3 regions of the Pseudomonas sp. MH10 genome follow, and region 1 is predicted to be linked to each of the others. Evidence: predicted binding sites of a transcription regulator. Region 1 holds the regulator's gene; each other region holds the start of a gene.

Region 1 (7,005 bases):
TGCTCGGACTGGGCACAGTACTGGGAAGCGTGAGCGCTTGGGCTCTCCCGACGGACCGCGATCAGCCTATTCATATCCAGTCTGACGATGCGCAACTCGATGACAAGCAAGGCATTGCCACCTATAAAGGCAACGTCATCATCACCCAGGGCACCATGAAGATCACCGGCAACACGGTGACCATCACCCGAACATCTACCGGCGAAGTCAACGTCTTTACTTCGGTGGGCAATCTTGCTTACTACGAACAGACCCCCGAACTGAACAAGCCTATTGTTCAGGCCTACGGCGTGACTATTCAGTATTTCGCCCTTGATAACAAAATCGTCCTGATCGATAAGGCCAAGGTGATCAACGACGGCAACACCTCCGAAGGTGAAAAAATCATCTACGACACGGTGAAGCAGATCGTTAACGCCGGTCGCGCAAACGGCACCAAATTGACCGCGCCGCGACCCCGGATCGACATGGTCATTCAGCCAAAAAACAAACCCGACGCGCAGAAGGCCCCTTAATGGCGACGCTGAAAGCCCAGCACTTGGCTAAAGCCTACAAGGGTCGGCAGGTCGTACGCGATGTCAGCTTGTCTATCGACAGCGGTCAGATCGTCGGACTGCTTGGCCCTAACGGCGCAGGTAAAACAACCTGTTTCTACATGATAGTAGGCCTGGCACAAGCCGATCAGGGCCGTGTATTGATTGACGACCTAGACGTCAGCCACCAGCCAATGCACGGTCGTGCGCGGGCCGGGATCGGTTACCTGCCGCAGGAAGCGTCTATTTTTCGCAAGCTGTCGGTTGCCGATAACATCATGGCGATACTTGAAACCCGCAAGGAACTCGATCGCGCGGCCCGTCGCAAAGAACTGGAAAGCCTGCTGCAGGAATTCCACATCAGTCACATTCGCGACAACCTGGGCATGAGCCTTTCCGGCGGCGAACGCCGTCGCGTAGAAATCGCACGCGCCTTGGCAACTTCACCCAAGTTCATTTTGCTGGATGAGCCGTTTGCAGGTGTCGACCCGATTTCAGTGGGCGATATCAAGCAGATCATCTACCACTTGAAAGCCAAGGGGATTGGCGTTTTGATTACCGATCACAACGTTCGCGATACGCTGGATATTTGTGAAACGGCCTACATCGTCAACGATGGTCAACTGATCGCCGAAGGTAATTCAGAAACCATTCTGGCCAACCAATTGGTTAAAGAGGTTTACCTCGGCCATGAATTCCGCCTGTAAGGTCTGCGGTATTTCGCTCTTCACAGGCGACGGACGCTAGAATCTCGCGTTGGCAAGCATTTTAATTGTCAGCGCACTCTAGGCAAACACTTAGGTTTCAGGCATATAATTTGCTTAAGTTGGCGCTTCGGCGCCCTGTAGTAGATGGCGCATGAGCGCCGGCGAATAAGGTGTTAAGCCCCAGCCATGAAACCATCGCTAGTCCTGAGAATGGGCCAGCAGCTGACGATGACACCTCAGCTGCAACAGGCCATCCGCCTCCTCCAACTGTCGACCCTGGACCTTCAACAAGAGATCCAGGAAGCGTTGGAGTCCAATCCTATGCTGGAGCGCCAGGAAGAAGGCGACGACTTCGACAACGCCGATCCGGTTGCCGACAGCGTAGAGAAACCTAATCCTGACGTTCAGGAACCGACCTATCAGGAAGCTGCCCCCACGGTAGACAACCTGGAAGACGGCGACTGGAGTGAGCGCACACCCAACGAGTTGCCTGTTGATACGGCTTGGGACGACGTTTACCAGACCAGCACCAGCAGTCTGCCGAGCAACGATGATGACGAGTGGGATTTCACCACCCGCACATCCGTTGGCGAAAGCCTGCAGAGCCATCTGCTGTGGCAGCTGAACCTGGCACCAATGTCCGATACCGATCGCCTGATCGCCGTGACGTTGATCGACTGCATTAACAATCAGGGTTACCTCGACGAATCGCTTGAGGAGATTCTCGATGCTTTCGATCCGGAGATGGACGTTGAACTGGATGAAATAGAAGCGGTGCTGCACCGTATCCAGCAATTCGAACCTGCGGGTATCGGCGCTCGTAACCTGAGCGAATGCCTGTCACTGCAATTGCGCCAGTTACCGGCAAAAACCCGCTGGCTGGCAGAAGCACAGCGCCTGGTAGGCGATTACATCGACCTGCTCGGCAGCCGCGATTACAGTCAGTTGATGCGACGCATGAAGCTCAAGGAAGATGAGCTACGCCAAGTGATCGAACTGGTACAGAGCCTCAACCCGCGTCCAGGTTCGCAAATTGAATCCGCTGAAGCCGAATACGTCGTGCCCGACGTGATCGTGCGCAAAGACAACGAACGCTGGTTGGTGGAACTTAATCAAGAGTCGGTGCCACGCCTCCGGGTCAACCCTCAGTACGCAGGCTTCGTTCGCCGGGCCGATACCAGCGCCGACAACACGTTCATGCGCAATCAACTGCAAGAAGCCCGCTGGTTCATCAAGAGCCTGCAAAGCCGCAATGAAACCTTAATGAAGGTGGCGACGCAGATTGTCGAGCATCAGCGCGGCTTTCTTGAGTACGGTGACGAAGCGATGAAGCCGTTGGTCTTGCATGACATCGCAGAAGCGGTCGGCATGCACGAGTCGACAATTTCCCGGGTGACCACTCAGAAATTCATGCACACCCCCCGTGGCATTTACGAACTGAAATATTTCTTTTCAAGCCACGTAAGCACCTCAGAGGGCGGTGAGTGTTCGTCCACAGCCATCCGCGCGATCATCAAAAAACTGGTTGCAGCGGAAAATCAGAAAAAGCCGTTGAGTGACAGCAAGATCGCTGGTTTACTGGAGGCACAAGGCATTCAGGTAGCCCGTCGCACGGTCGCCAAATACCGCGAATCACTAGGCATCGCGCCTTCGAGCGAGCGCAAGCGATTGATGTGACGAGGACTTGAAGCTGTAGCGTTCCAGTGGCAGGTATTTAGCCTGCCTCTTTATGCACTGGCAACGAAGGAGACGCTGTATGCAAGTCAACATCAGTGGACACCAGCTAGAAGTGACAAAGCCCCTGCGTGAGTACATTGAGCTCAAACTCAAAAAGCTAGAAGGGCACTTTGACAAGATTACAAATGTGCAGGTAACGATGGCGGTCGAGAAACTGAAACAGAAGATCGAAGCCACGCTGCACATCCACGGTGGGGAGGTAGTCGCTAACGCAGAACATGACGACATGTATGCGGCCATCGATCTACTTACTGACAAGCTCGACAGACAATTGCTCAAGCATAAGGAAAAGCAGCAGAACATCCTTAAAGGTGCGACAGCTCGCTAAACACTCCCAACTCATGATCCGACTTGAAAATATCCTGACCCCCGGCCGTTCCATCGTGAATGTGCCGGGCGGCAGCAAAGAAAAAGCACTCAGGCAAGTTGCCAATCTGATCGGCCATGAACTGCCAGGTCTGGATTCGCACGATATCTTCGAGAAGCTGACCGCTCGCGAAAAACTCGGTTCGACCGGTTTTGGCAACGGCATCGCCATCCCACACTGCCGCCTGAATGGTTGCAGCGACCCTATCAGTGCCTTAATTCATCTGGATGCCCCGATTGACTACGACGCCATTGATGGCGCTCCAGTTGATCTGTTATTCGTTCTGCTTGTACCCGAAGCCGCCACAGACGCTCACCTTGAGTTGCTGCGACAAATCGCCAGCATGCTCGACCGCAAAGATGTGCGTGACCGGCTGCGCGGCGCAAAAAGTAGCGAGGCTCTCTACCAGGTGGTTCTGGACGTGCAGAACGGACATTAATCATGCGAATGATCATCGTCAGTGGCCGATCTGGCTCCGGCAAAAGCACCGCGCTCAATGTGCTGGAAGATAACGGCTTTTATTGCATCGATAATTTGCCCGCCGGCCTGCTTCCCGAACTGGCTGACCGCGCCCTTGTTCATACCGAATTGGCGGAACCGCTGGTCGCCGTCTCAATTGACGCGCGGAACCTGCCGAGCCATTTATTCCGCTTTCCACAGCTGCTCGAAGAACTCCGCAGTCGGCACATTCAATGCGATGTGCTGTACCTGGACGCAGACGAAGAGACGCTGCTCAAACGCTTCTCGGAAACCCGTCGCCGCCACCCACTAAGCAGCGCCAATCGCTCGCTGGCTGAAGCGATACGAGACGAAAGCTCCCTGCTCGGCCCGATCATTGACCTGGCTGACCTGAAGATCAATACCACGCTCCTCAATCTCTATCAGCTGCGCGACATGATCAAGCTGCGCTTGTTGAACAAGCCGGAGCCAGGAACCGCATTTTTGGTGGAGTCGTTTGGCTTCAAGCGCGGCATGCCGGCGGACGCAGATCTGGTATTCGACGTGCGCTGTCTGCCGAACCCATACTGGAAGCCAGAGCTGCGTGAACAATCAGGTCTCGACCAACCCGTTATCGAGTACTTGGCCGCTCAGCCTGACGTTGAAGAGATGTTCCAGGATATCTACACCTATTTGAACAAATGGTTGCCGCGCTTTGCCGCCAGCAACCGTGCTTACGTCACTATTGCCATTGGCTGCACCGGCGGGCATCACCGTTCCGTCTACCTGACCGAGCGTTTGGGTCAGGTGTTGCAGCAATCCCTCAAGAACGTTCAGGTTCGCCACCGCGACCTCAACTGATAGGACTTACATCGCGATGCCCGTTCATCAAATTACCATTATCAATAAGCTCGGACTGCATGCGCGTGCCGCAGCAAAATTCGTCGGCGTCGCTGGCAGGTTTCCGTGCAAGATTCGAGTCGGTCGCGACGCTGAAAGTATGGTCGACGGCAAGAGCATCATGGCCGTTATGATGTTGGCCGCCGGCAAAGGCACTGATATTCACCTGCACACCGAAGGCGATGAAGAACAAGCGGCACTGGATGGGTTGATTGCGTTGATTAACAACCGGTTTGATGAGGGCGAGTGATCTGCTCTAACAGCGATTCCGGCAGACCCTGAATAGTAGGCGCTAAACATTCCATCGCAGCCTTCGCCAGCCCCTACAATTCCAATATTTGTAATTCAGTCAGTTGAATTTGGTCCCCCAGATGATTCACATCGTTCTGTAGGAGCCAACCTGTTGGCGAAGCGGTCAACCTGATTTACACGCATCAGGCCCCTCGCCAACAAGTTGCTCCTACAGATAGGGGGCCATTTAGCTCCCTGCCACCGTCATCCGCTCGATCAACACCGAACCCGTGCGAATGTTACTGCGCAGTTCAAGATCGCTGCCGATGGCGACGATTTGTTTGAACATGTCCCGCAGGTTGCCAGCGATGGTGACCTCCTGAACCGGGAATTGAATCTCGCCGTTTTCAACCCAAAAACCCGCTGCGCCACGGGAGTAATCACCCGTGACCATGTTCAAACCGCTGCCCATCAACTCGGTAACCAACAGGCCGCGTCCCATGCGACGCAATAAGGCCGCCTGATCTTCAACGCCATGGGTGACGAACAGGTTATGCACGCCGCCTGAGTTTGCGGTACTCGGCAAGCCCAGCTTGCGCCCGGAATAGGTGCCCAACACGTAAGACACCAGATCACCATTCTCCACAAATGGTTTGGCGTAGGTCGCCAGCCCGTCGCCGTCGAACGCAGAGCTGCCCATGGCGCGCATCAGGTGAGGACGTTCGTCGAGGGTTAGCCATTCAGGGAACAAACGTTGGCCCATAGCGCCTTCGAGAAATGACGACTTACGGTAAAGATTGCCCCCGGAGATGGCCGACAAGAAATGTCCGAACAAGCCGCCCGCCAGTTCCGCAGAAAACAATACCGGGACTTCGCACGTCGGGACCGGCCGTGCGCCCAAACGGCTAGCGGCACGTTGCGCGGCACGTCGACCGATACTCTGGGCGTCAGCCAACAGCTCCCCTTGACGGCTGACGTCATACCAGTAGTCGCGCTGCATCTGGCCGTCGCCTTCGGCAATCATCACGCAGCTCAGGCTGTGACGGGTCGAAGCAGAGCTACCGATGAAGCCGTGGCTGTTGCCATAAACACGGCAGCCTTGATGGGTATTAAGCGTAGTGCCGTCGGCATTCTTGATCCGGCTGTCGGCGTCAAACGCCGCCGCTTCACAGATCAAAGCGCGCTCAATGGCTTGTTCCGGCGTTATGTCCCACGCGTGAAACAGGTCGAAATCCTGCAACTCTTTAGCCATCAACGCGGCGTCGGCAAGGCCCGAGCTTTCGTCTTCGGACGTATGCTTGGCGATGGCTAGCGCCGCAGCCACTGTTTCACGAATGGCGTCAGCGCCGCTGGCCGACGTACTGGCAGAGCCTTTGCGCTGGCCGACATACAGGGTAATACCGAACCCTTGGTCGCGATTAAATTCGACGGTTTCCACTTCGCGTTGCCGAACCGATGTCGACAAACCCTGTTCCAGCGATACCGCGACTTCACAGGCGCTAGCGCCCTGGCGCTTGGCTTCAGCGAGAATCTGCTCTACCTGATCTTGCAGTGCCGGCAACGCTTGTGGGCCGACGCTTTGAGATTCACTCATGACTTTCTCCATCAAATTCTGCTTTCGGCATAGGCCGAATACCGACCGGGCCGGACAAGCGGCCCCCGACTGGTTATCATGGCGGCGATTATTAGCGGACTGCCCCCATGGTTGATTCTTACGACGACTCCCTCGACGAGGGTAAAAGCAAAACTCAGGTCAAACGCGAGCTACATGCTCTGGTTGACATGGGCGAGCGCCTGACCACACTCAAGCCTGACCTGCTGGCGAAGCTGCCCCTGACCGACGCCCTGCGCCGGGCCTTGGCTGAAGCGCCTAAGCACACGGCAAACATTGCGCGTAAGCGGCATATCCTGTTCATCGGCAAATTGATGCGCGATCAAGACCTTGACGCCATTCTGGTATTGCTCGATCAACTGGATGCCTCCACTCGCCAATACAACGAACGCTTTCACGGCCTCGAACGCTGGCGTGATCGCTTGCTTGTCGGCACCGACGACGTGATTGAAAAGTTTGTCGGTGATTACCCGGAAGCGG
Region 2 (7,005 bases), 1.1 Mb from region 1:
GCTATCGCGTTCTCAGACGCTCCGCTCATGGCGACGTAAAGCAACTTATCCACAGTTTTCCTCCTCTGACAGACGCTTGCCGTATGTAGATGTTCTAATCACGCTGAAGCAATATTCGAACCAACTTGTCAGGACTGATACAAAGCGTTGATTCGCCAATGTTAATGGGCTAAGGCTAATCGTCAGATCTCGGTGAACGAACGAACGCGGCGGTGGATTGCCGCATTTGCTCATCCTATGAAAAGGACCGCGCCAAAAAAACCTCGCTCGACGCAAGCGCACGGTCGCGCGACAAGCAGAAACTGCGCGGCAGACAAGTGAACCTACAGACCCATGAGGCTTTTATGCCATTCATTCACGCACTAACCCTTTGTCTGCTAGTCGCCTGCGGCGCGGCAATGGCTGGGCCTGCGCCTTGGTATACATGGCAAGGCTCAACCCGGGTTGTCTGCGCGCAAAACAGCCCAGGATCCGGTTGGGTTCGGTTGGCCGGCCCTTTTAAAAAATCTGACTGCAAGCTCTGAACCGAACGGCACGCTCAACAAAAGCCCCGACAGGTCGAGGCTCTTGCTCGCCTGCGCTGCTTAGATGGCTTGTATTAAGGTCTGCATCAACGTTGCCTCAGTGGACAATGCTTTAGAGTTGGCTTGATAGGCCGTTTGCGCCTGAATCAACTCCACCAGCTCATCGGTCAGCTTGACGTTGGAGCCCTCTAATGACCCAGAAACAATGCCGCCTATTCCACCCGATCCGGGTGCGTCCAATTTGGCCATGCCAGAAGCGCTGGTTTCTCTCCAGCGGGTTGTGCTGTCTGGCAGTAGTCCCTGCTCATTGGCAAACGTGGCAAGCATCAGTTGGCCAATACTCTTGTTTTGGCCATTGCTGAAACCCGCTTGGATCACACCATTAACGCCGATGCTGACCACCTCAAGCTGCCCTGCCGCATAGCCGTCTTGCTGGGCGGTGGTGCGGCCGGTGGTTGCGTTATGTTGGGAGAGATTTTTCATATCGATGGCGATACCGGCCACGCTGCCCTGAGCGCCGTTTGTAGTCCACTTCTCACTGCTTTTGCCTGCATCGAGCACCCTGGCCGGGACCCAGCTTTTTAACGTGACAACGTTATTTTCCACGCTCAAGCCTTCGCCTCCCGTCATTGATCGAACGCTGCCGTCGGCATTGAAGATCAGGCTAGCGGTAAGCGGCGCTTCTAGATCCGGTGTTGTCGGATTGCGCCCGCTGACCAGCACATGCATCTTCCAACTGTTAGTACCGTCTTTGACAAAATGTTGAGTCAGCTCGTGCTGATTGCCCAAACTGTCAAAGATCGCCGTGGAAAACAGCTTGTTGAACGTGGTGATATCGGCCGCATTGAACCTCGGCACGCTCCGGCTCATTACCGCACCTACCTCATCAAGCCCGTTGACGCCTCCCTCGCTGAGCGACAGCACAATTGGACCGTTGTTAACGGCGGGGCTTGCGGACCATATGCCATCAACCTCACGAGAAGGCGTCCAACCCGCCAACGGAAACTCCGTGTTAGAGGTCTTCTTGATCAGGTCGCCCTCGCTTACCAATGAAATGCTGCCATCTGGCTGTTTAGTGATCGTTGCCACCAGCGGCGAGGTAGTGCCTGGATCAATTGGGTGACGGCCATTGATCAACGTGTACATCGTCCAACGGTTAGCATCCGTTTTCACAAAGTATTGTTTAAGTTCGTGGTCCGCTGGAGCAATCGCAGGCGTGGCCGAAACACGTACCGCCTCGTTACCTTGAACATCTTTTCCTTTGACCTCCGCTACTGCCGCCGCCCCGCCGTCCTGAATAGTTTTAGTCAGCACACTGGAATAAGTAGCAGGGTCATCCCGGTTGAAGTTCGGCAGTGCAGCCAGCGAGGGCAGCGAAGAGTCCAGGTTGATTGTCTGGCCAATTACGCTGGTGGTTTTAGCGGCCATGTTACCGGTGTTGATTTTCAAGTCGGCACGAATACCATTAACCACGGCACCTTTATCATTAACACCGTAGCCCTGCAGACGACTGCCTTGAGTATCCACAATATAGTCGTTCGCGTCCTTTATAAACGCTCCAGCGCGGGTGTAACTTAATGCGCCACTATCACTGACCACAAAAAATCCTTTTCCCTGTATGCGCAAGTCCAGCACCCTCTCAGAACTTGAGCCGATCTCCCCCTGGCTGAAATTCTGTGCAACGTTCGCCAGCCGCACGCCATCGCCTACCGCATTGCCAACGCGCCCCAGCATGGCGCCGGAATACAGCGCCGTGAACTCTGCCCGCGATGATTTGAACCCATGGGTTCCGACGTTAGCAATATTATTGCTGGCCACTTCCAGTCTTTTATGGGCAGCGTGTAACCCATTCAGCGCAACATTGAATGACATAGAGACTCCCGTACCATCATCGATGGCACTATCGTTAAATGCGTTTTTTTTCGCAGTGTCTATCTGCGGTTTTTATTCTCGCATTAACTAAAGTAGGAAATTTCTATGTATATAGTAGGAAATGGCTGATTTATTTACTTAGAACCTCTAAAAAAAAACATAAAAAAACCCCTTCGAAAAGAGGCTTTTTAGAGGTGAACTTAACCAGTCTTACCCGACCATTTGAATAGTGGTCTGCATAATAGCGCTTTGAGTTGATATAGTTTTAGCGTTCGCCTGGTAGTTACTTTGCTCGCGAATCAAGGCCACTAACTCAGAGGTCAAGTCGACGTTGGAGTCTTCCAGTGCAGACCCGACGATGGAGCCCAAGGTGCCGGTTTGAGGCGCACCGGTAACCGGCACACCCGATGCAAACGACTCTTTCCAGCTGCTGCCGCCTACCGAGATCAGCCCTTGAGAGTTGGCGAAGTTAGTGATCGACACCTGGCCAATGACTTTGGATTGAGAGTTGGTGTAGGTGGCGAACAACACACCGGTTGAGTCTACCGACAAGCCAGCCAATTGGCCGGTGGCATAACCGTCCTGGCTTTTGGTGGCCACACCGCTGGCCGCGTTAGTCTGCGTAGTGGTCAACATATTGATCTGGATGCCGGCCGTGTTGCCGCTCGCTCCGTTAGCCCCCCAAGCAAGCGGGGTGCCGGACTGTGTAGCCGGAACCCAGCCACTGAGGGTATAGGTACCGTCGGTGTTAACCGCCAGGTTGGCAGTGGGCGATGCCGACGATTTCAACGAGCCGTCGGTGTTAAAGGTCAACGCTAAAGAATCTGGCGTTGTCGATGTCGGGTCTTTAGCATTACGACCATCGACCAAGGTGTACATGGTCCAATCGTTAGTGCCCGTTTTAACCATGTACTGGTCCAGAGAGTGTTGATTTCCCTGGCTGTCGAAGATCGGTGTACTGACGCTAAAGTTATAGCTGGCAGTGTTGCCTGGAGTGAAACTAGTCACTTTAGGAACAGTCGCCGTAGAGTCCAAGTTTGATGCAATCGTGACCAGACTCGTTGGCTTAGGCGTCAGGTTCGACGAGTCGATGACCAAATTGGTCGACACACCCGTTACCACTTTGCCGCTCGCATCAACGCTGTAGCCCTGCAGCTTCTGGCCGCTGCTGTTGACAATGTTGCCGTCTTTGTCTGGATAGAATGCGCCGTCGCGAGTGTAGAGCTTCTCGCCGTTGTCGCTGACCATGAAAAAGCCGTTACCTTGAATCGCCAAGTCAAGGCTGCGCCCGGTGCCGGTGGTCAAGTTGCCTTGAGTAAACTGCTGAGACACAGCAGCAACCCGTACGCCACTGCCTGAGTTAGTGGCGCCAGAGGCACCGCTGACTGCCGCCGAGTACTGGTCCTGAAATTCGGTCCGGGACGATTTGAAACCGGTGGTCGCGACGTTGGCAATGTTGTTGCCGGTGACGTCGAGACTTTTGTTTGCTGCATAGAGCCCACTGAGACCGATGTTGAATGACATGTTTCGCTCCTACGCCGTCTAGTCGGCTCTATATACCGATTGTTTGAACTTTGGACAGGCCAACACTGCTGCCACCCGCCAAATTTAAAGTCATTTCCGCGCCAGCCAAACCCATCGTCACGCTGTTCACAGTGGCGGGCAGGTAAGTCGTCAATGCAGTGGCCGTACCACCAGCAGTACCCGTGGCCACAACGCTGTATGTACCCGCCGGTGCAACGGTGCCGTCACTTGCCTTGCCGTCCCAAGTAAAACTGGTCGTGCCTGCCGGTTGAATACCCAAGTCGATGGTGTCGACCAAATTGCCTGAGGCGTCGTTGATCTTGACGACTGTAGAACTAGAAGCGGGCACCGCGACCGAGCCGGTCATCCCTTTAGTGGTATCGACCACTGCCGTGCCGGTCGCGACGACGACCGAACGCCCGACCAGTGAAGACGCTTGCAGCGCTTGGGACGATTGGTAAGTGGTAGCAATCGAGCCGACCGAAGTGTTGAGATTCTGTGTCGCCTCCAGATTGCTAAACTGGGCCAGTTGGGACACAAACGCAGTGTTGTCCTGCGGGGTGAGCGGGTCTTGGTTTTTCAACTGAGTTACGAGCAGTTGCAAGAAGGCATCTTTGCCCAGCGCTGAGGAAGGATTGGTAGTGACCGAAGTCCCTGATGTTTTTGAAAGCTGGTCTAGGACCGATTGGCCGACCGCGGTAGTCGTTGTCATTAGCTGCGCCCCTTATTACTGACCCAGGGTCAGAACCTTCTGCATCATGGTTTTGGCGGTATTCATCATGTCCGCGTTGGTTTGAAACGAGCGACTGGCAGAAATCATGTCGGCCATTTCTTGCACAACGTTGACGTTGGGGTAGTAGACGTAACCGTTTTTGTCGGCAGCCGGATGGTTCGGCTCATAGCGCGCGTCGAGGTTGCTCTGGTCCTGGACAATACCGGCAACCTGAACACCCTCGCCCGCTTCGCTCTCGCTACCGAACAACGAACCGCTGTCGCCATCGGTTTGACCCTGCATGACGGTGGCAAACACCGGGTGACGGGCGCGATAGGTCCCACCTGCGCTCGACGAAACTGTTTCGGCGTTGGCAATGTTGCTGGCCACGGTATTCAATCGCGTGGTCTGCGCGCTCATGCCGGTACCGGCAATGCTAAAAACGCTGGCAAGGGACATGAATTACTCTCCTCGCAGGGCTGACATAAGCCCTTTGAATTTGTTATTGAGAAAGGTAAAGCTGGCTTGGAAGCCCACCGAGTTCTGCGCGTAGTTGGCCTGTTCAACCTGACCATCAACGGTGTTCTGATCCAGGGATGGCTGACTCGGGGTGCGATAAAGCAACGTCCCGTCCATGTTGCCCAGGGTGTTAGCTTCGATGTGGCCGGCATTGGTAGTGTTCATCGCGAACGTGCCGTTCTTACTCTTGTCGGCCTGGGCCGCGAGCACGGCGGCGAAGTCCAGGTCTCGCGCCTTGTAATTCGGCGTGTCGGCGTTGGCAATGTTATTGGCCAACACTTCTGCACGCTGAGCGCGGAAGGCAAGCGCCTGCTCATGAATGCCTAACGCTTTATCGAAGCTGATGCTCATCTCGGGAAACCTTTAGCGGCTGACCTGTTTTCGTATCTGAGACAAAGCAATCAGCGTGCCAGCTTCTTTAGAGCCGTAATTCAAGGGCTTCAAGCAGGTTGACCAAGCGGCAAGCCAAAATAGCGGCAATGGATTTCCGCTGACCGCCAGTAAAGCGGCAATGGGCACCGGCATCGGTTGCCGTTGGCTTAACCTTGCAACGCGCGATCTGCGCACACAAAAATGCCCCGATCTTGCGACAGGGGCATTTTTAAGTGGCGATGACACTTACTTGGTCTGGTAAATAATCCCCGGACTGCATTGCACCATCTGGTAATGGTCAGGCAAACCATTGAGTGCTTCGGAGGCGCCAAGGAACAGATAACCACCCCGCTTGAGTGTGCTGTGAATGCGCAGCAGGATGTCTTTTTTAACTTCAGCCGAAAAGTAGATCAATACGTTGCGACAAAACACGACATCGAACTTACCCAGGCTGGCGTAGCTGTCGAGCAGGTTAAACGAGCGAAATTCCACACGGTTCTTGATGGGTGCTTTGACCGCCCAGCGTCCCGGTGTCTTGACGTCGAAGAATCGCTGTAGCCGCTCGGGAGAAAGCCCCCGCCCAATCGCCAAACTGTCGTACTCACCCGATTTGCAGTTGGTCAGCATCGCCCCGGATAAATCCGTGGCAACGATTTGCACGCCGCCTTTGAGATGACCGATGTTGGTCCGCTCAAACTCGTCGATCGACATCGACAGCGAATACGGTTCCTGCCCAGAGGAGCATGCCGCCGACCAGATTCGCAGACGCTGATTGGGGCTGGCTTTGATCGCTTCCGGAAGCACCCTGTTTTTCAGCACTTCGAACGGATAGGTGTCACGAAACCATAAGGTTTCGTTGGTCGTCATCGCGTCGACTACCTGCTCACGCAAACCACTGCGTGGCTGGGCCTGGATCCGCTGAATCAACTCACCCAAGGATTTGATGCCCTGCTGCTCCATCAGCTTGTTGAGACGGCTGGAAACCAGGTACTGCTTATTTTCACCCAGCAAGATGCCACAGGCTTTTTCCAGGAAGACCCGGAACTGTTCGAAATCCAAATTACCCGTAGACAAAGAAACCGCCTCTTAACTCGTATGTACCACCGCAGGGCACTGCCTGCGGTGATTATTTCGCTGCGTTGATCCGGGCAACTACCCGGGATGCGAGATCATCAGGTCGGAACTTTGCGAGAAAATCATCGGCGCCGACTTTCTTGACCATCGCCTGGTTGAAGACACCCGACAAGGAAGTATGCAGGATGATATGCAGCTTTTGCATGCGCGGATCGGCGCGGATTTCTGCGGTCAGGGTGTATCCGTCCATTTCAGGCATTTCGATGTCCGAGATCATCATCAAAAATTCTTCTTCGGGCTTCTTGCCTTCCTCAACCATCTTGCGCAAGTAATCCAACGCCTGCCGGCCATCGTTCAAGGCCACCACCTCGACGCCGACCGTTTGCAGACAACGCGAGACCTGCTTGC
Region 3 (7,005 bases), 1.1 Mb from region 1:
CTGTCACACTCAATCAGTCCTTGGTGCTGGCTAATAATGTTCTGGGTAATCGCGAGGCCAAGCCCCGTGCCATCTGGGCGGCCGCTGACCATTGGGTAAAAAATGGTTTCCTGCAGTTCTGCTGGAATGCCAGGGCCGTTATCGATAATTTCGACCTTGGTCACCAGACGATGGCGGACATGGCCGATGGTGAACTGACGCAGCGCTCGCGTACGCAAGCTGATACGGCCCAGACGCAGTTCGTTCTGGCCGCTGATTGCTTGCATCGCGTTGCGAACGATATTGAGCACGGCCTGAATCATTTGCTCACGGTCGATCAACACGTCGGGAATGCTTGGGTCGTAATCACGTACGAGGGTGATGCAACCTTGGCTTTCGGCGTCCACCAAGCTGCACACACGCTCAAGCACTTCATGCACGTTGGTCATGGCCAGTAATGGCAGCTTGTTCGAGCCCAGCATGCGGTCGACCAGATTGCGCAGGCGGTCGGCCTCTTCGATGATGACGTTGGTGTAATCCTTGAGGCTCTCTTCGGGCAGTTCACGTGCCAGCAATTGGGCGGCGCCGCGAATCCCTCCTAGGGGATTTTTAATTTCGTGAGCCAAGCCACGCACCAACATTTTGGTGGTTTCTTGCTTGGACAACTGGGCCTCTTCCTTGGTGATGCGCATTAGGCGATCACGCGGGTGGACCTCCAGCAGCAGCATGGTTGCGCCTTGGTTCAGAATAGGCGTGACAGCGTAATCGACGGTCAGTGTTTGCCCGGTCAGCGCCGTCAACATCGCTTCGCGCTTGGTGAACGGGTGGGCCTGTTCGACAGCCTGACGCAGAGCGTTCAGCGCTTCGACTGACTCGGTGAACAGCTCGCTGATAAATTGTCCGTGGCTGCGCTGACCGCTGATCGCCAGCAGCATTTCGGCTGCGGGATTCATGTACTCAAGCCGCAAGTCGGCGTTGAGCAGAATGGTGGCAGTGGTCAGGTTGTCGAGTAACAGCCGGTGCAGCGCATCACTGATAGTCATAAATCCTCGTTGACCTCTTTTGGCACATTGCAGCCTGCGGCGGGCCGTGTTCAAGCCTCGCCATCATCGGGCAACCTGCTGATACGGTGCTTAGTTCACTGGAAGTTGCAAAAACCAAACCAAGGCTCCGAAAAGAAGCGTTTAATCCGTAAAATCGAGCTTTTTTCGGACAGCGGGTCCTTCGACTGAACAGTTTGGGACTATTTCCGAACCAAAATGGGTAACGAGGCTAGTCGGTACGGGAAGTATTGCACCAATACGGAGCGTCGCCAGTTTTGACGCTCATAAGAACGGCAGGAAGCTGCTCTTTTCTGGGGGCTTGTCCGCGATCGGGCACTCGGGTCTAACCCCGTAGTCGTCCGCTGTGCAGGGCTGTGCCTGGCGTTTTTGCGCGAGGCTGATGCGCAGCATCTGAAATTCCTGGCTTGGTGTACGTTCGAGCATACGCCCGGTTTCATCGAGAATCTCGACAGCCAATGAATGAGTGCCACGATCAATGTTGCTCAGGGGAAATACCGGGCTGCGACCCGCTTCGCCAAAGGGTTTGCCATCCAGGAACAGGCGGTACATGTGCCCCGTTTGCAACTCAGGGTCATTATTGACAGTGACAATCAACTCACCGGCGATATTGCGAATCGTCGCTTCGGGTTCGGGCACCAGAATCCGTAGTAACTGGTAATGGAACAGCGGGCCGGGTTTTACGACTGCAGATTTGGCTTTGGCGGCTGATCGGGGCGCAGAGGTGCCAGTCATGTTGTTGCTGGGAGGAATCGCAACGCGATGAGCGCCGCTGTGGGGTTGGTCCGTAAATACACGGTTTCCCTGAGCGTCGACGTAGGTATAAACGTCGGCGATGGCCGGCATAGCAATCAGCAATAGCGCTCCGATCAAACAGTATGTGTTTGCTCGGCGACAGCGCGGCGTTGCAGGCGCGGTGGCGTGGAGTGGGAGCACTTCAGGGTTTCCCAACATGGACTCGCTGCACCGTCGTCGTGACGGTTGAGCTTTGCTGGATGATCTTGTCACCGCTCACGACACGCACGGCCAAACTGTGTTCGCCGCGTTCCAGGTTCACCACTTGCAGTCGGGGCACATTACTGGCCTGGCCATAACTCATGCCGTCGACGACCATCTGCAACAGATGCCCTGGCTGTAGGCGCGGCTGAATGGCCACGCCAACGCTGAAGGTGCCGTTATTGGCGCGCAACGCTTCGTCGGTGGGCAGGTTGGTCAGTTCCAGCAGACTGTAGGCGCTTGAAGGCTGACTGGGTTGAGATGTCGCAGGGTTAGTGTTTTGTTCAAGCGTCTTTTTGACATTGACGGTATTTAGCGGCGGCAAGTCTACCGTCTGACTGGGTGTGCCGTTGGGCGGCAGATTGCTGTAGGCGGGGTTGCCATTGGCATCGGTGTATTTATAGATCTGCGCAACAGCAGGCAAGGCAACCAACAGCAGCAGAAAAATAAGGCCTCGACGCATGAAGTCTCCGATGACAATGGTGTTTAAGTTACATGGCAGCGTCGATCGAGATTGGCATGCCCGGGGTGCCAGCATAGAACACTATGAGTTCGGTAGGGCGATCACCGCTGCTGCCACGGTGAACAATGTTGTTCATTTCCGGTAAAACCTCTCCTGCGCTCAGTGTCACGGTTTTCCCGCCCTCACGTGCTTCGACGATCAGCTCGCCGGAAACCACATAGCCGGCAGCCGGCATTGGATGCTTATGCCAGTCAAAACTGCTGTGGGGGCCATGGTGACTTTTCGGATGGTCAGCTCAGGCTGGCCGGCTGGGTAGGCAGTGTAGGGCGTGCCGTCCCAGGACGAAGAGGTCTGCAGAAGGATTTTCGAATCAATGGCGGGTTGTGTTTCTGCGTTGGCAGTACCGATCAGGGTCAATAGGCCAAAGGAGAGAGGGGCGAGTTTTATCATGATGTTGTTCTCTGTCTTTCAGGGCGAAATGCTCTGAGTGGCGCGGATTAAACGTCATGAAATAGGCACGATCCAGCGAGGTTGATTTACCGGAAATGTCTGAAATACGGGGATATCAAACGCCTCGGTCGCGGGCTTCATACCGTGGTTGACGATTAATAATTTGCCACAAAAAAGGCCTCCCGAAGGAGGCCTCTTTGTTACGTCAATGCAGCCGACGTGACTGGATTAGCAGCTGTAGTACAGCTCGTATTCCAGTGGGTGTACGAACGTGCGTACTTTGATTTCTTCTTCGCTTTTCAAGCCGATGTAAGCGTCGATGAAGTCGTCGCTGAATACGCCGCCTTTGGTCAAGAACGCACGACCTTTGTCCAACTCTTCCAGGGCTTCTTTCAAGCTACCGCAAACCTGTGGAATCTCTTTCGCTTCTTCAGGCGGCAGGTCATACAGGTTTTTGTCAGCAGCGTCGCCAGGGTGGATCTTGTTCTGGATGCCGTCCAGGCCAGCCATCAACAGTGCAGCGAACGCCAGGTAAGGGTTAGCTGCTGGGTCCGGGAAGCGTGCTTCAATACGGCGAGCTTTAGGGCTGGACACGTAAGGAATACGGATCGAAGCGGAACGGTTACGTGCCGAGTAGGCCAGCATGACCGGTGCTTCGAAACCTGGGACCAGACGCTTGTACGAGTTGGTCGACGGGTTGGTGAAGCCGTTCAGTGCTTTACCGTGCTTGATGATGCCGCCGATGAAGAACAGGGCGGTGTCGGACAGGCCGGCATAACCTTCGCCAGCGAAGGTGTTCTTGCCATCTTTGGCAATGGACAAGTGCACGTGCATGCCTGAACCGTTGTCGCCATAAAGAGGCTTAGGCATGAAGGTAGCGGTACGGCCGTAAGCATCAGCTACGTTGTGTACGCAATATTTCAGGGTCTGAACTTCGTCAGCCTTCTTCACCAACGTGTTGAACTGAACGCCGATTTCGTTTTGGCCAGCAGTCGCCACTTCATGGTGGTGAACTTCGATCACCAGGCCCATCTCTTCCATTGCATTACACATGGAGGTACGGATTTCGTGGTCGTGGTCGAACGGAGGCACTGGGAAGTAGCCGCCTTTCACACCTGGACGGTGGCCTTTGTTGCCGCCTTCGATGTCCTGGTCGGACATCCATGAACCTTGCTCAGAGTAGATCTTGAACATGGAGCCGGAGATGTCAGATTTGAATTTTACGGAGTCGAAGATGAAGAACTCTGGCTCTGGACCGACGAAAACAGTGTCGCCGATACCAGTGGACTTCAGGTATTCCTCTGCACGGTGAGCAATGGCGCGTGGGTCGCGGTCATAGCCTTGCATGGTCGAAGGTTCGATGATGTCGCAAACCAGGATAATGGTTGGGTCTTCAGTGAACGGGTCGAGCACGGCGGTGCTGTCGTCGGGCATCAGGATCATGTCGGACGCTTCGATGCCTTTCCAGCCAGCAATGGAGGAGCCGTCGAACATTTTGCCGATTTCAAAGAAATCTTCATCCAGCGCATCGCGAGCCGGCATGGTCACGTGGTGCTGAATGCCTTTGGTGTCCGTGAAGCGCAGATCAATCCACTTAACGTCTTGATCTTTGATGAGTTGAACCGTCTTCGACATAGTGTCCTCCGGGTGGCTTCGGGCCAGGGTAGTGGTTTTTGACCCTTTGAATTGGGTGATGCCAGGCGCGAATATCGGCCAAGGCAGCCTGCCTCACAAGGGAGCAAATTGCATGCCAGTGCCCCGTGTTGGATTTTTTGCTTGAAACGCAGGCGCTTAGGCTATTAAAGCGGACATTTGAAATATTTGATGCGCCATTATGATGCTCGCTTTTCCAAAGATGGTCTTTTTTGGTGCGCTCAGTGTGGCGCTCAGAATAACTGGTTAAACCTTGAGCAATTTCCGCTATAATTCCGCCCCCACTTTTTCGGCTGGCACATCGCGCGCTGTATACATGAAACTAATCGTAAAAGTCTTCCCAGAGATCACCATCAAAAGCCGGCCGGTGCGTAAGCAATTCATCCGCCAGTTGGCCAAGAACATCCGTACCGTGCTCCGCGACCTGGACCCGGCGCTGGTGGTGGCCGGCGTGTGGGACAATCTTGAGGTTGAGACCAAGGTCAGCGAGCCGAAAGTCTTGCTTGAGATGACTGAGCGCCTGAGTTGCATGCCGGGCATCGCGAATTTTCTGCAGGTCGCAGAATATCCCCTTGGCGACATGGACGACATTCTCGCCAAGTGCAAATTTCACTACGGTGATTCCCTGTCCGGGAAAATATTTTCAGTACGCTGCAAGCGCGCCGGTAAACATACATTCAGCTCCATGGACGTCGAAAAGTACGTCGGCAGCCAGCTTCGCCAACAGTGCGGAGCTGCCGGAATTGACTTGAAAAAACCTGAAATCGAAGTTCGCATGGAAATTCGCGACCAACGGTTATTCGTAATTCACAGTCAGCACAACAGCATCGGCGGTTATCCGTTAGGCGCCCTCGAACAGACCCTGGTGTTGATGTCCGGCGGTTTCGATTCGACGGTGGCGGCCTACCAGATCATGCGCCGTGGGCTCATGAGCCACTTTTGCTTCTTCAATCTCGGCGGCCGCGCCCACGAATTGGGTGTGATGGAAGTCGCCCATTTCCTCTGGAAGAAGTACGGCAGCTCGCAAAGAGTGCTGTTTGTCAGCGTTCCGTTCGAAGAGGTTCTGGGAGAAATTCTCGAGAAAGTCGATAACAGTCATATGGGCGTGGTTTTGAAGCGTATGATGTTGCGCGCTGCGTCTTCAATTGCGGATCGGCTTGAAATCGACGTATTGGTCACTGGTGAAGCGATTTCCCAGGTTGCCAGCCAAACGCTGCCGAACCTGTCACTCATCGATGCTGCGACTGACAAGCTGGTATTGCGCCCGCTGATCGCCAGTCACAAGCAAGACATCATCGATCAGGCTAGCGAGATCGGGACTGCCGATTTCGCCAAGCACATGCCTGAATATTGCGGGGTGATTTCGATCAACCCCAAGACCAACGCCAAGCGCAACCGCGTTGAGTACGAGGAACAACAGTTCGACATGGCTATTCTCGAGCGAGCGCTTGAGCGAGCAAAACTGGTGACAATCGATCGAGTAATCGACGAGTTGAGCCAAAGTGTCGACATAGAAGAAGTCAGTCAGGCGCTGGCCGGTCAGATCGTTATCGACATCCGTCACCCGGATGCTCAGGAAGATCAGCCGCTGGAATTGCCTGGCATTGAGATACAAACACTGCCGTTCTATGCATTGAACAGCCGTTTCAAGGAACTGGATTACACGCGCCAGTACCTGTTGTATTGCGACAAAGGCGTCATGAGTCGCCTGCATGCTCATCATTTGCTCAGTGAGGGGCATGCCAATGTGCGCGTTTATCGACCGAGCTAAGTGCCCGGGGCTGTTTGCCTGTGGCTTGCGTCACCGGCCCCCCGACGCCAGTCGTCTAGCCGTAACGGCTTAGGCCGACTCTACTGTTAATAGCTGCCTACAATAGTCAGCTGACCGAATCCTCTGATCGAGATACACAAGTGATCGAAAATCTACGCAACATCGCCATCATTGCTCACGTTGACCATGGTAAAACCACCCTGGTAGACAAACTCTTGCGTCAATCCGGCACCCTGGAACGCAACGAGCTCAACGACGAGCGCGTGATGGACTCCAACGACCAGGAGAAAGAACGCGGTATTACCATTCTCGCGAAAAACACCGCGATCAACTGGAATGGCTACCACATCAACATCGTAGACACCCCAGGCCACGCCGACTTCGGTGGCGAAGTAGAACGTGTGATGTCGATGGTCGACTCCGTTCTGCTGCTGGTTGATGCTCAAGACGGCCCTATGCCGCAAACCCGTTTCGTGACTAAAAAGGCTTTCGAAGCCGGCCTGCGTCCAATCGTGGTTATCAACAAGGTTGACCGTCCAGGCGCGCGTCCGGACTGGGTTCTGGATCAAATCTTCGACCTGTTCGACAACCTGGGCGCTACCGAAGAGCAGCTGGACTTTAAAGTCATCTAC

The links. The regulator sigma-54, encoded in region 1, starts transcription at its own class of promoters, with help from an activator protein. The targets are predictions, from matches to a motif close to ANTGGCATNNANNTTGCTNT.
Region 2: the regulator sigma-54 is predicted to act here: its motif matches at 5,546-5,565, upstream of flgB (flagellar basal body rod protein FlgB).
Region 3: the regulator sigma-54 is predicted to act here: its motif matches at 4,685-4,704, upstream of glnA (glutamate--ammonia ligase).

Annotation. Positions count from the first base shown of each region.
Region 1 covers NZ_CP133783.1:4,688,040-4,695,044, reverse strand. Annotated here, with positions in the region: gene lptA (lipopolysaccharide transport periplasmic protein LptA) at 1-515, shown strand, start outside; gene lptB (LPS export ABC transporter ATP-binding protein) at 515-1,240, shown strand; gene RHM59_RS21080 (RNA polymerase factor sigma-54) at 1,427-2,917, shown strand; gene hpf (ribosome hibernation-promoting factor, HPF/YfiA family) at 2,997-3,305, shown strand; gene ptsN (PTS IIA-like nitrogen regulatory protein PtsN) at 3,319-3,783, shown strand; gene rapZ (RNase adapter RapZ) at 3,786-4,643, shown strand; gene RHM59_RS21060 (HPr family phosphocarrier protein) at 4,660-4,932, shown strand; gene pmbA (metalloprotease PmbA) at 5,161-6,507, opposite strand; gene yjgA (ribosome biogenesis factor YjgA) at 6,615-7,005, shown strand, end outside.
Region 2 covers NZ_CP133783.1:169,771-176,775, reverse strand. Annotated here, with positions in the region: gene RHM59_RS00795 (flagellar basal body rod protein FlgF) at 1-53, opposite strand, end outside; gene RHM59_RS00785 (flagellar hook-basal body complex protein) at 585-2,396, opposite strand; gene flgE (flagellar hook protein FlgE) at 2,607-3,920, opposite strand; gene RHM59_RS00775 (flagellar hook assembly protein FlgD) at 3,949-4,632, opposite strand; gene flgC (flagellar basal body rod protein FlgC) at 4,648-5,091, opposite strand; gene flgB (flagellar basal body rod protein FlgB) at 5,095-5,502, opposite strand; gene cheR (protein-glutamate O-methyltransferase CheR) at 5,770-6,597, opposite strand; gene RHM59_RS00755 (chemotaxis protein CheV) at 6,650-7,005, opposite strand, start outside.
Region 3 covers NZ_CP133783.1:3,563,154-3,570,158, reverse strand. Annotated here, with positions in the region: gene glnL (nitrogen regulation protein NR(II)) at 1-1,022, opposite strand, end outside; gene RHM59_RS15850 (DUF4124 domain-containing protein) at 1,305-1,886, opposite strand; gene RHM59_RS15845 (DUF4124 domain-containing protein) at 1,978-2,499, opposite strand; gene RHM59_RS15840 (hypothetical protein) at 2,528-2,734, opposite strand; gene glnA (glutamate--ammonia ligase) at 3,178-4,584, opposite strand; gene thiI (tRNA uracil 4-sulfurtransferase ThiI) at 4,919-6,373, shown strand; gene typA (translational GTPase TypA) at 6,514-7,005, shown strand, end outside.